Regions from separate parts of the Clostridium sp. CTA-19 genome, predicted to be linked through region 2. Evidence: riboswitches for the same ligand, from Rfam matches in the RefSeq annotation. Region 2 holds a riboswitch; the other holds the start of a gene.

Region 1 (8,398 bases), on a different contig from region 2:
TTTTGTTGGATCCATATTCATATCATCAATAGTTATCACACAATCTCCTATTTCTGCTTCAAGCAATGATTTCTTTATAGGCGATGCAGACGATTCAATAAGCATATTATAAAGTATTTCTTTTGTTAGATATGCTTTTGCATTACTTGTCTCTTCAAATACAAAATTCAAAGCTAATAGAGCTTTATTCTTTTCACTTTCATCTTCACTAATAGAATATTCTGACTCTTTTTCAACTATTTTCTCAAAAGTATTAACAGATTCTATATGTGATGGAACTTCTATTTTATCAAATTCCATAAGATAATTTTCATTTATGAACTGAAGGCATTTTTCTAAATCCTGATCTCCATATAAGAAAATATAGCTGTTAGATGGATGATAAAATTTACTATGAAACTTTTCAAAATTATCCTGTGTCAAATTAGGTATATCTTCTGGATCTCCACCTGAAACAAAGGCATAGGTAGTGTTTGGAAATACAGATTTATATATTTCATTTATAATAACTTCCTCTGGCGAAGATAATGCTCCTTGCATCTCACTATACACTATACCTTTATAAGATAACTTATTTGTTTTTGAATCAAACTCATATCTCCAACCTTCTTGACGTAATATATCATGATTTTCATATATTCTCGGATGTAGAACTGCATCTAAATACACATCCATCAAATTCATAAAATCTTTATGATTTCTACTGGAAATCGGATATAGAGTTTTATCTGTATACGTCATAGCATTTAAAAATGTCTTCAAAGAACTTTTCTCCACATCGCCACAAGGATCTTTAGTATTAAATTTTTTAGAACCACAAAGAACAGAATGCTCTAAAATATGCGCAACCCCTGTACTATCTGTTGGTGTTGTTCTAAATCCAATAGAAAATAATTTATTATCATCCCTATTCTCTAAATGTAAAAGTCTCGCCCCACTTTTAATATGTTCAAATCTTCTAGCTATGGATTGAATTTCATCAATTTTTTCTTCTTCTAATAATTTGAATCCATGATAAATTTCATTGCTCTTAAATTTCATTAATTTTTCCCCCAATTTTTAAAATTTAAAACCTATAGTTTCCCCCTTTTTAAATAAAAAAATCATAGATATAACTTATATAAAACTAAGCTATCTATGACTTTATATTTCTATAAAATATAAAAAGTCATAGAGCATAAACAACCCTATGACTTAAAACATCAAAATAAACATTCTAAAAAAATACTATAAAGGTCGTCTCTAGCATTATCAATTTTTTTCACATTTGAATTTATTATTTTTTTCATTTGTAACGACCCCCTTTAAATATTTTAATAGATTTATTTTACCATTTTTTATATTATATGTAAATGTAAATATTTTTAACATTGTTTACTATTTAAATTAATTATTCATTATAAGAAGCTTAACAAATTCTACCTTAGGTTTACCCAATAGTAATTTGATATCACTTTTATATTTTATCCATATTAAGTAATTTTAACTATTTTATCCTCTGATAGTATTTTTATATTTTCCCCATTCATATTTATCTAAATAATATAATAATGATGGATTATAAAAAAGACTATATAAGAATTTTATATTTAATCTCTTATATAGTCTTAATACACTTTTATAAATTTTATGATTTTACTAATATATTAAATAACTTTACATCTGTTAATGCTTCTATTCCATAATTTATTTCAGATTCCATGGCTATTATATCACCTGTATTTATTATAACTTCATCATTTTCTTTATATAAAATTTTAGCACTACCTTCAATCATCACAAATAATGTTTCCATATTATAGTACTCTTTATCAATACTTTCACCTTTTGCAAAAGAGAAAAAACGTATCTCTGTATTGTCATTATCTATTAATGCTTTACTTGCTATTTTATTTCCTGTATGTTTTATCATGTCAGTCATAGCTATAGCTTCAAATGGTTTTATATTTCTTAAATATTTCATTTTTTAATCCTCCTTAACAACTACTAAAAGCATTTTCATATCCTCTTTAGCTGTTACTTGATGTTGAATATTTGCTGGCATAACCACCATTTGTCCCTTAGTGGCTTCCATTATTTCATCACCTATTTTTACTGTAGCTACTCCATGATGTATATATATTAATGCATCACCTTTAGCTGCATGAGGACCTACACCTTCTCCTTTACCAAAAGCTAATGCTGTTATACCAACACCTTTTTTTTGTGCCATAGTTACAGTTTCTATTTGTCCTTCATTACAACTTACTAAACTATCAAAATCTATACTTTTAGCTTTCTCAACATTTTTTATTAATTCTTGCATTTTTCCTATCTCCTTTACATTTTTATTAATATCTATTTTCTTTAAGTTTTTTAATTCATATTTAGTCATATTAATACCTTCTTTCTAAAAACTACATTTAGTTTTAATAAATTATTTGTTAAAAACTGATTTATAAATTCCTATAGAATTTTTTTCAAATTTTCACAGACTATCGTTTTAAATTTTTTCATTATTACTTTTTAACACTATAATTTGGAACTTTTAGGCTTAACTTTACGCCTATGATTGTTTTCCTATGCCTTTAACAATATTATTCTAAAAATATTTGCATATAATAAATTTAAATATTTTTCACTTGTATCTTTTGATAACATTATAGATAATATACTTAAAATGAAATAGACACTTATGTTTCTTTTTGTGAAATAGTTTTAAAAGGGAGATAATATGTACTTAAATAAATTAATTAAACACAAATTTTTTACTGATTTTTCAATTAACCAATTAAAACATTATATAGACTCAAATTTAATAACTTTTAAACAATATAAAAAAGGTCACATACTGCATAGCGAATGTGAACCATGTTTTAATTTAGATATTATTATATCAGGAAATCTTAACTGCTATGATTTATGTGAGGATGGAAATGCTTTAACAATGCTTAACTTCCACAAAGACGATATTATAGGTGGAAATTTATTATTTTCAGATCGAACCTTTTATCCCCTTAATATTCATTGTAAAACTGATTGTTTAATAGCACACTTAAGCAAGGAAGTAGTTTCTAAACTCCTTATTGAAAATAATACTTTTATGATAGAATTCATAAAAGCTATTTCTAATAATTCATTAAATTTAAATAAGAAAATGATTATTTTTTCAAGAAAAAATTTAAGAGAAGGAATTATGGAATTTCTTAAAACACAATCTAAAAAACAAAACTCTAACATAATAAAACTTCCAATTACAAAAAAACAATTAGCTGATGAATTAGGTGTTCAAAGACCCTCATTATTTCGCGAACTTAAAAAAATGAAAAATGAAAAGCTTATTGATTATAATTCAAAACAAATAACTATTTTAAAAGACATATTAGATTAACTTTATTAATCTAATATGTCTTTTAAAATATAACTAAAAATTTATTATAAATTTCCAGACTTATATTTTTAATTATAATTTATTAAATTCCCCAAATTACTATTTATAACTTTCCTATTCTATTACAAACATCTTTTTAAAATACATCTTTTATAACCTGATGATATAATAGTAAATATATATAAGTAAGAATAGAAGGTGTTTTGTAAATGGAAAATGATTATATTATGAAAATTATAAAAACAACATTACAAGGATTAGCTTATGTGTTAAAGGGAAAACAATCTATGGAAAATAGTATTGATGAAAATACTAATAACCTTGTACTAACAGAGGAACAAGCATTACGACTAACAATTATAAAATATATAAATGAATGCAAAATTAATGAAGCTGAAAACCTGTTATTTGAAGCTGTATACTCTCACAAATTACCTGAGTTGTTAGAATTGGCATTATTTTTTTACGAAGAAATTAATAAATTTTCCTTAGACAAGTTAATTGATTGTAATTTTTCAAAAGAAGAAATTTTAGATGGTCTAAATACTATAAAAAAAATTTACAATGTTTAAAGAAAACAAAAGGTTTAAAAATATACTTTCTATTTTTAAACCTTTCTAATTATGTTTATCATTTTCAAAATTATTCACTTTCACCAAGAAACATCTTTAAAATTTTTTTATAATTAGTGGGTGCCAAAATTTAATACTTTCATTTAAATATATAACTTTTTAAAATTTTAGTTTTATCATCTATACTACTTCTAATTTAAATAAATCTTCATAACTTTGTCTTTTACATATTAATTTGCTTTTTCCATTTTGTACTGATACTACTGCTGGTTTTGTTATTTTATTGTAGTTTGATGCCATTGAATATCCATATGCACCAGTTGATGAAACTATTAATATATCTCCACTTTTAATGTCCATAATATTAGTATCTGTTATAAGTATATCACCACTTTCACAACACTTACCTGATATTGTAACTTGGTTTTTTCTCTTTTCTCCTATTTTATTAGCAATTGCACATTCATATCCTGCTTGGTATAAGGAGGGTCTTATATTATCTGTCATTCCACCATCTACACTTACATAAGTTCTTATACCTTTTATATGTTTCATAGCTCCTACTGTATATATTGTACTTCCCCCATTTGCTACTATTGACCTTCCTGGTTCTATTATTAAAATAGGTACTTTTATATCAATTTTTTTACATACTTCCTCTGTTTTTTCTATTATCGCTTCACAGAATTTTTTTATTGTTTTCGGTTTATCTTCTTCCGTATAATAAACTCCCATCCCTCCACCTAAATCTACTTCTTTTATATCTATGTTATAGGATTCCTTTATTTCTTTTACTAAGTTCATCATTATTTTAACTTCATCTAAATACGGCTCTACTTCAAATATTTGTGACCCTATATGCGCATGTATCCCTACTAACTCTATATTTTTATAATTATTTAATTTCTCTAATGCGTTATATAAATCTCCATTTGATAATGTAAATCCGAACTTAGAGTCAATTTGTCCAGTTTTTATATATTCATGTGTGTGCGCTTCTATTCCAGGAGTTATCCTAAAGTAAACAGCTTGTTTTTCACCTTTTTCTTCACAAATTTTTTCTAATAATTCTAATTCATAATAGTTGTCTACAACAAATCTTCCAACTCCTAGTTCTACACCCATTTTTATTTCTTCTATTGTTTTATTATTTCCATGAAATAATATTTTTTCCATAGGGAATTGGGCCTTATATGCTGTATATAATTCTCCTCCTGATACTACATCAAGACATAACCCTTCTTCATTTATTAACTTACACATATATATAGGTAAAAATGCTTTACCTGCATAAGCCACTCTATTATTTTCTTTATTTACTCTAAAATGTTTTGCATACTCTCTACAGTTATTTCTAACTAACTCTTCATCAAATACGTAAAGTGGTGTTTGATATTTTTCTCTAAGTTCTTTACAACTTACACCCCCTATATACAATTCATTTTCTTTTACCAACATAGTTCCTTGTAATTTCATAATAGTTTCCTCCTAATTTTGGGTATTTTGCTTTTGCTACAGGGTGTGTATATCTTTTTAAATATAAAAAACCCCTTAAGTAACACTTAAGGGGACATAAAATCAATATAAATATACCATTTATTCCTCAAATGTAGCTCAACACAATTTAAACTTGTGACAGTTATGCATATATTTTATACATACCCAGGTATATAACCTTAAAGCATAAGTTATATCCTTCGGCGATAACTCCTTTTCCAATAAATCATTGTGCTTACCTCATTATTGGTACTTATAAATATCGCGACCTCTACAATCAATATTCTTTTATTTAATACGTTATTTTACATATGATTTTTATATTTGTCAACAGTTTTTTTATATTTTATTTAGTATAAACCTTATTTAATTTATAATTAATCTAATTTTATTTAACTAAATTTTTATAAAAAAAGGAGCTATTGCTCCATTAATTTTTATAAGTTAATTTTGCAATAACTCCTTCATTTTAATTAAAATACTATTTTACAGCTTCTTTAGCTGTTGGAAGAATTACTTCAACCTCAGAATGTGGACGAGGTATTACGTGAACTGATGTTAATTCTCCAACACGTTGTGCAGCAGCAGCACCAGCATCTGTAGCAGCTTTAACAGCTCCAACATCTCCTCTAACCATAACAGTTACAAGTCCGCCTCCAACATATTCTTTACCTATTAAGTATACATTTGCAGCTTTAACCATAGCGTCTGCTGCTTCTATTGCTCCTACTAAACCTTTTGTTTCTATCATTCCTAATGCATCGTATTTCATTTGAAAATCCTCCTAAATATAGTTATTTTTTTATTTTATTTTTAATTATAAACTCTTATTTTAATCTTGTGGTTTTCTTATTTTACTATTGTTATTTTTGATTTTGAGTTAATGCCCATTGCATTAGCTTCTTCTATGTCAAGATGGCATTCAAGCTTTGAAGTATCATTAGCTCTAATAGCGACGTTGCTATATGTTCCGCCTCTTAAATCATCAAATTTTATTGATACTATCTCTCCATCACACACGCCTAAATTTTTAGCATCTTCAGGTGTCATGTGGATATGTCTTTGTGCAACTATTAAACCTTCTTCTAGCTGAACAGAACCTTTTGGTCCAACTAGTGTAATTCCAGCTGTTTTGCTTAATTCTCCAGACAGTCTTACATATTGTGCTGCACCAAGTTTAATACAGTCTCCCATTAGCACTTCAATTTGAGACTTACTTCTTGCTGGTCCAAGAATTCTAATTTTCTCAATTGCACCTTTTGGTCCACAAATTGTGATAGTTTCTTTGCATGCATATTGTCCAGGTTGAGATAAGTCTTTAAGTTTTGTAAGGTTATAACCTTCACCAAATAGAGTATTTATATCTTTTTGTGAAAGGTGTGCATGTCTATTAGAAACACCTACTGGAATTTCAGATGAATTTCCAGTAATTACAGCATTTGATCCTTTATCCTTCACAGCTTCTAATAAAACCTTTAGTAATTCTTCGTAATTTTCCATTAGTTGTTCCCCTTCATAGTAGCAATTATTTGATTAACTAAGTCTAAAAGTTCTTCATTTTTTCCGCTTTCATTCTTAGCTTCGCTACTACATTCAGTACAATTATTAGTATTTTTAACTGAATCATTAACTTTATTTAAAACTTCTGCTGCTGCTGCAATTTGAGCTGGGCTCATATTAATAAATTGATTTTGAACACCATGACAGTTTTCTGCAGTTTTTATACAATTGAAAGTTGGGTCATTAGATGCTAATGTTGCGCAATCTTTTAAACCATAAGTAACTCTCTTTATATTTATTAAGTGCTCTGGAGTAACATTTTCAGATGTTGAGCTTCCGCCCCAAGTTCCACAGCCTAAAGTAAATGCAGGATTAAGTCCTGTACTTGCACCTGTTCCACCTTGTGTTCCACCAGTGTTTATAAGAATACGAGATGCTGGTACCCCTGAGAATTTCATAACAATAGCTCTATCCTCAGTATGTATACTCATTGTATGTCCAATTCCGTTTTGAAGTAATTCGCAACTTAACTCATATGCTTCTTTGCTATCTTTTACAGTATAGCATCCTAAAACTGTTGTAAGTTTTTCATATGATAAAGGATTTCCTTCGCCTACTCCGTTTTGCTTTCCTATAAGTACTTTTGTTCCTTCTGGAATTGATATTCCTGCTGCAGTTGCAATAACTTGTGGGCTTCTTCCAACAAATTTAGCATTCATAGCATGTCCGTTTTTGAATAATAATTTACAAACTTTATTAGTTTCTTCTTCAGTCATGAAGTATCCACCTTGTTTTTTGAACTCTGCAACAACTGCGTCGCAGTTACATTCTTCACATACTATTGATTGTTCTGATGCACAAATTGTACCATTATCGAAAGTTTTACTTGCCATAATATTTCTAACAGCTTTTTCGATATTAGCTGTTTTTTCAATATATGCTGGAGAGTTTCCTGCACCAACACCAAGAGCTGGTTTTCCTGCACTATAAGCAGCTTTAACCATTCCTGGACCACCTGTAGCTATTATTATAGCAACTTCTTTGCATTTCATTAATTCGTTAGTAGCTGCAATTGTTGGAGTATGTACTACACTTACAATGTTTTCTGGTGCACCAGCTTCAACAGCTGCATCATTCATTAATTGAGCTGCTTTAATTGTACATCTTGCTGCAGATGGGTGTGGTGAAAACACTATAGCATTACGAGATTTTATAGCTATCATTGATTTATAAATTGCAGTAGATGTTGGGTTTGTTGAAGGAACTATTCCCATAACTAAACCAACTGGATCAGCAACTTCTATAACTTTATTTACCTCATCTTCTCCAATTATACCGATAGTTTTCATATCTTTTATTGAATCATATAGTATAGTAGATGCTAAATGATTTTTGAAAGTTTTATCTTCAACTTTACCAAAACCTGTGTCCTCAACTGCCATTTGTGCTAAACAAGCAG
Region 2 (8,398 bases):
AATTAATAGTTAAGAGTTAAGGATGAAACTGGACTACCAGTTTCTTTTAAATTAGAAGGGGTAAACTCTAAGTTTAAGAAATAAAACTAGCCAAAGTTAAATTCAGGGTTTATATCCGTAACAAATGGGACAGGCACGAATGGTTTAGTTCCGTAAAATAAAGAAGAGCTCTTTACATTTAAGTACCAAAAATAAAAAAAGTTAGCCAGTCCCCTAAAATAGTTAAGAGTTAAAAATTAATAGTTAAGAGTTGAGGAGGAAACTGGAGTGCCAGTTTCTTTGAACTATAGGGAGTAAATTCTAAGTTTGTGATATTAAATTAAACAAAGTTAGATTTAGGGTTTACAGCCGTAACAAGAAGGACAGGTTCACTTAGTTGTATCATCATAAAAAACTCTAGTACTCAATAAAAAGACTAGATAAAATAAATTATCGAGCAAAGAACCAGTACCTGTTAGGTACTGGTTCTTTACTTGTCTTATTATAGGAATACAGCAATTGTGGAATCTACAATTTAAACGAAGAAAGTAGCCACAAATGAACCTGTCCCACTTGTTATGGAATTAATACTGTAAAGATCTGATTGTTTAGGTGTGTTACTAAAATGGGTGATGGGGACCGACTTTGAGTATTATTGGAGAGAAACTAAAATCAACAAAAGCATCTATATGAAAGTATGGCAAAGTAGCCAATTACGCGTCTGTCCCTCTTGTGATGGAGGTAGAACTTGATATAGTTGCTTACTTAGTTGAGGGAGAAAGTTTTAGAAAATTAAGGATTAAGAATTATGAATTAAGAATTCAGGAGGAAAGTGGCAACCACTTTCTTTTTAATCTATTAATATAATTTGCATTGCAAATTTATATAAAAGTACGTTGAAAATTACTAGGAATGAAGTGAGTAGTAATAACAATAACTGTTAACTATTCACTGTTAACTTTTAATTAGCAAAGCGTTGCAACTGTTCGCTGTTAACTTTTAACTAAAAATATATAATATTTTTAAAGTATGCAGCTGTAACAAGAAGGACAGGTTCACTTAGTTGTATCATCATAAAAAACTCTAGTACTCAATAAAAAGGCTAGATAAAATAAATTACCGAGCAAAGAACCAGTACTTTAGCTATGAAATAAATGTAGAGAAATAGATTATTACATAAAAGACTTTAGATAATTTGCGAAAAATGGTAAAATCTAATATAGAAGATAGTTATTGTTATTTTTAAATTTAAAAAAAGTAAAATTAAAATAAAAATAAAAGTAAGGAGTATGAAAATGATAAAGAGAAGTAAATTTTTATCCATTATTCTAATAGGAATTATGGCTACAGTTTCGGTAATGCCTGTAAATGTTAAAGCTTTTGATTTATTTGGTAAAAGCAAAAGTGTACAACCTGTAATTTGTGAAAGAATACCTAATATTCCAAACGGTGATAGATATGATACTGCTGTAGGTATATCTCAAAAAGGATGGGAAAAGGGAAGTAATACAGTAATTTTAGTTACTGGAAATGGTTTTGCAGATGCACTTTCAGCAACTCCTCTTGCAGGAAAGTATGATGCACCAATTTTACTAACTCAATCTAATGAAGTTCCACAGTGTGTTTTAAATGAAATCAGTAGATTAGACCCTAATGAAATAATTATAGTTGGTGGAACTGCTGTTATAGATATTAATGTTGAAAATTGTTTAAATAAGTTTGGTAGAAAAATTAGAAGGATACAAGGACTTAATAGGTATGAAACTTCTGTAAGTATAGCAAAAGAAATTGGAGTGAAAAATGGTATAACAGTTTCTGATGGTATGGGTTTTGCAGATGCACTTTCAATAGCACCTATAGCGTCTAATTTACAAATGCCAATAATCTTAACACCTAAGGATTCTGTTGCATCAGAAGTGAAAAACTTTATATCAGAAAATAGTATTTCAAAAAGCTATGTGATTGGAGGAACATCAGCAGTTTCTGAAAATGTAGCAAATGAGTTTAAAAATGTAGAAAGAATTTCAGGTGCAAACAGGTTTGAAACAAATGCTAATATATTTAAAAAATTTATTAGTGACATAAGTTTTGATACTGCTTATGTTGCAACTGGTATGAATTATCCTGACGCATTAGCAGGTAGTGCATTAGCGGGAAAAACTAATTCACCATTAATATTAACAAATGGAAGTGTTATAGAAAATGATAATTTTGAATATATAAGAGGTCAAATGTCAAAAGAAATATACATATTAGGTGGACCAACTGTAATAAATGATTCTGTAATGGATACGTTAAAAAAAGAAATGGGATATGGTGAAATAAAGCATGTTATAGATAAGGATATTGAAGTAAAGCATAAGTCACAAGCTAAATTACCTACAACGGTGACAGCATTACTTACGGACGGAAGAGAAAAAGAAATTTTTGCTGAATGGGATGTAAGATCAATTGATACATCAAAAATAGGAACAAAATCTTATACTGGAGTAGCTATGGGTAAAGAAGTTACTTTAACTGTTAAAGTAGTTCCAGTAATAGAAAAACTAGATGACATGAGTGCAGTAATAGAAAAAGGTGATAACTTTACATTCCCTACAACAGTTAAAGCTACAATGAGTGATAATACTATAAAAGAATTTAATATTGTTTGGAATAGCACTGCTTTAGATAGCAATAAAGTTGGTACTTACAAATTTATAGGTACAATAGATGGTGAAGATAAAAAAGTAAATTTAACTGTTACAGTAAAAGATATATTTAGGGTTTTAGATATTAAATAAATAAAAACAATTAGAAATAGAAAATGAGACAGGGTTAAAATTAATTTTAACCCTGTCTCGCTTTTTGTATAAAGTTTAAAATTTTAACATTAACTTATATAGGGTTCCAAATTAAATTTTAAACTTATTCATTTATCAAATGAGAAAATTCAAATTAATATTTTATCAATAACTAACTGTATTTGTACTTATTTTCTCAACTAATAACAAAAATTTGATGTATAAATTTAAATTGGAGCTTGTTTCTCTATAATTTTATGAAGTGAGAATCTTAAATGAAAAATTATTTCCCTATAAAATTAACAATTAAAATTATTATTAAAACTAAAGGGATTGTATCTGATATCGAGTATTGTAGGAGGCACAATAATTTTAAGTAAAAAATTAAGTAATATGTAAAAAACAAGATATTATAATAGAAAAATGGTAGGATTTAAAACTTTAGAGCGATAAAATATTTAAAAAAAATTAAAATGATACTAAACTAAAAGCTGTTTAATTTCAAATATATAAAAAAATATATAAAAAATTAATCGAAAAATACTTAACTTAACTTAAAATTGTCGAAACAAAAATAAATTTTCTGAAAATAATATTGATTTTTAAAACAATGAATATTATAATATATATAGACGGTGAATTTACCGTTTGAATTTATTCTATAGCCAAACTAAATATTGTACATAAATAGAGGAGCAAATAATAGGCTAACAATTATGTGATAAAGTGAAGAACCACTGATAATAATTGTGAAGGGTTTATTTGCCGAAAGATTAAAATTGTTCTTAAATTTAATCTTGGGTGTAGAAAGGATATTTCTGCAACTGTCATAAGATTTTATGGTGCGCTATTTGTGTGATGAATTATGTTAAATTTCATTGCATCAATGGGTATTATATAATCTTTTGAAATTAAAAGAATATGTTATATAATGCTCTGATAAGTGCTGAAATTTTCAGTGCTTTTTTATTTTGTATAAAGTTATTTTATACAAAACATTGTATTTCAATTATTATATGGGGGTGGATTACATATGAAATCTATTATTAGAATGAGAATGAGTGCTCATGACGCACATTACGGTGGAAACTTAGTTGACGGTGCTCGTATGTTACAATTATTTGGAGACGTAGCAACAGAGTTATTAATCATTAATGATGGTGATGAAGGATTATTTAAAGCTTATGATAGCGTAGAATTTTTAGCACCAGTTTATGCAGGGGATTATATAGAAGCTGTAGGCGAAATCGTTAAAGTAGGAAATAGTTCAAGAAAAATGGTTTTTGAAGCTAGAAAAGTTATAGTTCCAAGACCAGATATAAATGATTCAGCTTGTGACGTATTAGAAGAACCAATAGTTGTTTGTAAAGCTAGCGGAACTTGTGTAGTACCAAAAGATAAAAAAAGAAAATAAGAAAATAAGAAATAGAATGAAAGTTTTATATAAAAAGATTTAGTAAATTGTTTAATATATTAATATTTCAATAAGAACGTTTAAAAGGGTTAAAAATATCAATAGATTATGGAAAAAACCTTTATTACAGGGAAGTTCTAAAGACTATCTGAATAAAGTAAAATTTTAAACAGACTATGATAACGTTTAGTTATAAAAAACTTGTTAAAAAAATAACAATAATTTATTTGTATGTGTATACAGACGCCAAATTAAATTATTAATGTGTTTTGAAAAGAGGGGAAAAATATGGATAAGTTAATTATTACAGCTGCTATATGTGGAGCAGAAGTAACAAAGGAAAATAATCCAAATGTTCCTTACACTGTTGAAGAAATAGGGGAAGAAGCTTATAAAGCATATAAAGCAGGTGCAAGTGTAATTCACTTACACGTTAGAGAAGATGACGGTAAACCAACTCAATGTAAAGATAGATTTAAAGCTTGCATTGATGAAATAAGAAAAAGATGTAAAGATGTTATAATTCAACCTTCAACAGGTGGAGCGGTTGGAATGTCTAATGCAGAAAGACTTCAACCAGTTGAATTGAAACCAGAAATGGCAACACTTGATTGTGGTACTTGTAATTTCGGTGGAGATGAAATTTTTGTTAATACAGAAAATACAATAAAAGAATTCGGAGAAAAAATGATCGCTTTTAATGTAAAACCTGAAATAGAGGTTTTTGATAAAGGTATGATCGATATGGCAATAAGATTAGAAAAAAAAGGTTATATTAAAAAACCTATGCACTTTAACTTTGTAATGGGTGTAAACGGTGGTATAAGCGCAGACATGAGAGATTTCTTATTCATGAAGGACAGTATACCAGCAGGAAGTACTTACACAGTTTCAGGAATAGGTAGAAATGAATTTACATTAGCTGCAATGTCAATGCTTGCTGGAGGACATGTAAGAGTTGGATTTGAAGATAATGTATATATATCAAAAGGTGTGCCTGCAGAATCTAATGCTCAATTAGTTGAAAAAGTAGCTAGAATAGCAAAAGAACTAGGCAGAGAAATAGCAACACCAGCTGAAGCTAGAGAATTGTTAAACCTTAAACCGCTAAGTGAGTAAGGTAAAAATTAGGGTTAGGTTAAGTTTAATATAGTTATTTTGGGGAATTTAATTATATAGAGAAATATTATAAAAAACGGATAGAAAAAACGTAGTTAAAAAACGTGATTTTGAAAGGGGATAATTATGAATAAAGGTTGCAAATACGGAACACATAGAGTTATAGAACCAAAAGGTGTATTACCACAACCAGCATTAAAAATAAGCAATGATATGAACATCTACGATAACGAGATATTAATAGATGTACAAGCTTTAAATATTGATTCTGCTAGTTTTACACAAATAGAGGAAGAAGCAGGACATGATATTGAAAAAATAAAAGCTAAAATATTAGAAATAGTTGCTGAAAGAGGGAAAATGCAAAATCCAGTAACTGGATCAGGCGGAATGTTAATAGGAACTATAGAAAAAATAGGAAAAGAATTAGATGGAAAAATAGATTTAAAAGTTGGAGATAAGATAGCAACACTAGTATCTTTATCATTAACTCCATTAAAAATAGAAGAAATAATAGATATTAAACCAGAAATAGACAGAGTTCAAATAAAAGGAAAAGCTGTATTATTTGAAAGTGGAATATATGCAAAACTTCCAGAAGATATGGAAGAAACATTAGCATTAGCTGCACTAGATGTAGCTGGAGCACCAGCACAAGTTGCAAAACTTGTTAAACCATGTGAATCAGTAGTAATACTAGGTGGAGCTGGTAAATCAGGAATGCTTTGCTGTTATGAAGCAGTTAAAAGAGTTGGACCAACAGGAAGAGTTATTGCATTAGTTAGAGATGAAAATGAAGCTGCAAGACTTAAAAAATTAGACTTTGGACCAACATTAGAAATAGTTATAGGAGACGCAACTAAACCAGTTGAAGTTATGGAAAAAGCTTTAGCTCATAACGATGGAAAAGAAGTTGATGTTTCATTTAACTGTGTAAATGTACAAAATACAGAAATGTCAACAATATTACCTGTTAGAGATGGAGGAACAGTTTACTTCTTCTCAATGGCAACAGGATTTGCAAAAGCAGCTTTAGGAGCTGAAGGTGTAGGTAAAGACGTAACTATGATGGTTGGTAACGGCTATACTATAGGACATGCAGAAATAACTCTTCAAGAAATAAGAGAAAATGAGAACTTAAGAAAAATGTTCACAGAACTATACGCTTAATTAAATAATTGAAGATTTATTTTAATAATATAGGGAAATTTTTGGTTTCAATTATAAAATAATAAAAACATTGTAAAAACAGGGTTGTCAAAATAATATTTTTTAAAAGCATAGAAAAAATATTTTAATAATGGGGGAAAATAATCATGGTAAATAGAAGATATGAATTATTTAAAGATGTTACTGACGAGCAATGGAATGACTGGAGATGGCAAGTTAAAAACAGAATAGAAACAGTTGAAGAATTAAAAAAATACATACCTTTAACTGCAGAAGAAGAAGAAGGAGCTAGACAATGCTTAAAAACTTTAAGAATGGCTATAACTCCTTACTATCTATCATTAATTGATCCTAGTGATCCACATGATCCAATAAGAAAACAAGCTATACCAACAGCTTTAGAACTTAATAAATCTTGTGCAGATCTTGAAGATCCATTACATGAAGATACAGACTCACCAGTTCCTGGACTTACTCATAGATATCCAGACAGAGTTTTATTATTAATAACTGATATGTGCTCAATGTATTGCAGACACTGTACAAGAAGAAGATTTGCAGGACAAAGCGATGATGCTATGCCAATGGCAAGAATTGATAAAGCAATAGAATATATCAGAAATACACCTCAAGTTAGAGACGTATTATTATCTGGTGGAGATTGTTTATTAGTTGATGATAAAACTTTAGAGTATATCATAAGTAAATTAAGAGAAATTCCACATGTAGAAATAGTAAGATTAGGTTCAAGAACACCTGTAGTTCTTCCACAAAGAATTACTCCAGAGCTTGTTTCTATGCTTAAAAAATACCATCCAGTATGGTTAAATACACACTTTAACCATCCAAATGAAATAACTGAGGATTCAGCAAGAGCTTGTGCTATGCTTGCAGATGCAGGAGTGCCACTAGGAAACCAAAGTGTTTTACTAAGAGGTGTTAATGACTGTGCTCATGTTATGAAAAAACTAGTTAATGAGTTAGTAAAAATAAGAGTTAGACCATACTACATTTATCAATGTGACTTATCAATGGGATTAGAACACTTTAGAACACCAGTTTCTAAAGGAATAGAAATAATGGAAGCTTTAAGAGGACATACTTCTGGATACTGTGTTCCAACATTTGTTGTTGACGCTCCAGGTGGTGGTGGAAAAACACCAGTTATGCCAAACTACGTTATCTCTCAAAGTCCAGAAAAAGTTATATTAAGAAACTTTGAAGGTGTTATAACTACTTATACTCAACCTTCAGATTATACATCTGATTGTCACTGCGAATCTTGCAGAGGCGAAAAACAAACTCATAAGGTTGGAGTTGCTGGATTATTAAATGGAGAAGCAATGGCTATGGAACCAGTAGGTCTTGAAAGAAATAAAAGACATGCTGGAAGCGAATGTAGCTGTGGTGAAGTTGCTTCATGTAAAACAAACTAATATTAAAGTTAATTAAAAGAGGAGAGAGAGTATTCTCTCTTTTCTCTAAAATTTAACTTAATTAGAGAGTTTAGTGAATATTTTAGATTTAATAAGAGGCTATGAAAGTTTATCTATCATTGGCATGAACAAAAATGTAGGAAAAACCACTACATTAAATAAAATTTTAGAAGATACAAGGGGCAAGTATACTCTTGGATTAACTTCAATTGGCCGTGATGGAGAAGAACTAGATAGAGTTACAGCAACTGAAAAACCAAGGATTTATGTTGAAAAGAATACAATTATAGCTACAGCTAAAGAATGTTTATTCAATAGCGATATAACTAGAGAAATTTTAAAAACTACTAATATACACACTCCAATGGGTGAGATTGTTATATGTAGGGCCTTAAGTGACGGATATGTTGATTTAGGAGGTCCTTCTGTAAACTCTTATATGGCAGATATAAAAAATGAACTTTTAGACTTTGGATGCGACTTAGTAATTGTTGATG

What was found. A riboswitch is a leader RNA that binds a small molecule or an ion and turns the genes downstream of it on or off. The one in region 2 is predicted to bind lysine.
Region 1: it holds a riboswitch for lysine, as region 2 does, so the genes downstream of both, lysA (diaminopimelate decarboxylase) here and kal (3-aminobutyryl-CoA ammonia lyase) in region 2, are expected to answer to the same signal.

What each region holds. Positions count from the first base shown of each region.
Region 1 covers NZ_BAAABH010000009.1:58,018-66,415, reverse strand. The annotation lists gene ACYUE0_RS06970 (insulinase family protein) at 1-1,041, opposite strand, end outside; gene ACYUE0_RS06965 (cupin domain-containing protein) at 1,628-1,963, opposite strand; gene ACYUE0_RS06960 (cupin domain-containing protein) at 1,967-2,374, opposite strand; gene ACYUE0_RS06955 (Crp/Fnr family transcriptional regulator) at 2,714-3,370, shown strand; gene ACYUE0_RS06950 (DUF6483 family protein) at 3,580-3,942, shown strand; gene lysA (diaminopimelate decarboxylase) at 4,123-5,418, opposite strand; lysine riboswitch at 5,545-5,721, opposite strand; gene eutM (ethanolamine utilization microcompartment protein EutM) at 5,921-6,211, opposite strand; gene ACYUE0_RS06935 (phosphate propanoyltransferase) at 6,289-6,939, opposite strand; gene ACYUE0_RS06930 (acetaldehyde dehydrogenase (acetylating)) at 6,939-8,398, opposite strand, start outside.
Region 2 covers NZ_BAAABH010000024.1:26,753-35,150, reverse strand. The annotation lists gene ACYUE0_RS13130 (cell wall-binding repeat-containing protein) at 1,275-2,762, shown strand; lysine riboswitch at 3,443-3,620, shown strand; gene kal (3-aminobutyryl-CoA ammonia lyase) at 3,796-4,176, shown strand; gene kce (3-keto-5-aminohexanoate cleavage enzyme) at 4,465-5,295, shown strand; gene kdd (L-erythro-3,5-diaminohexanoate dehydrogenase) at 5,422-6,465, shown strand; gene kamA (lysine 2,3-aminomutase) at 6,612-7,901, shown strand; gene kamB (lysine 5,6-aminomutase reactivase subunit KamB) at 7,975-8,398, shown strand, end outside.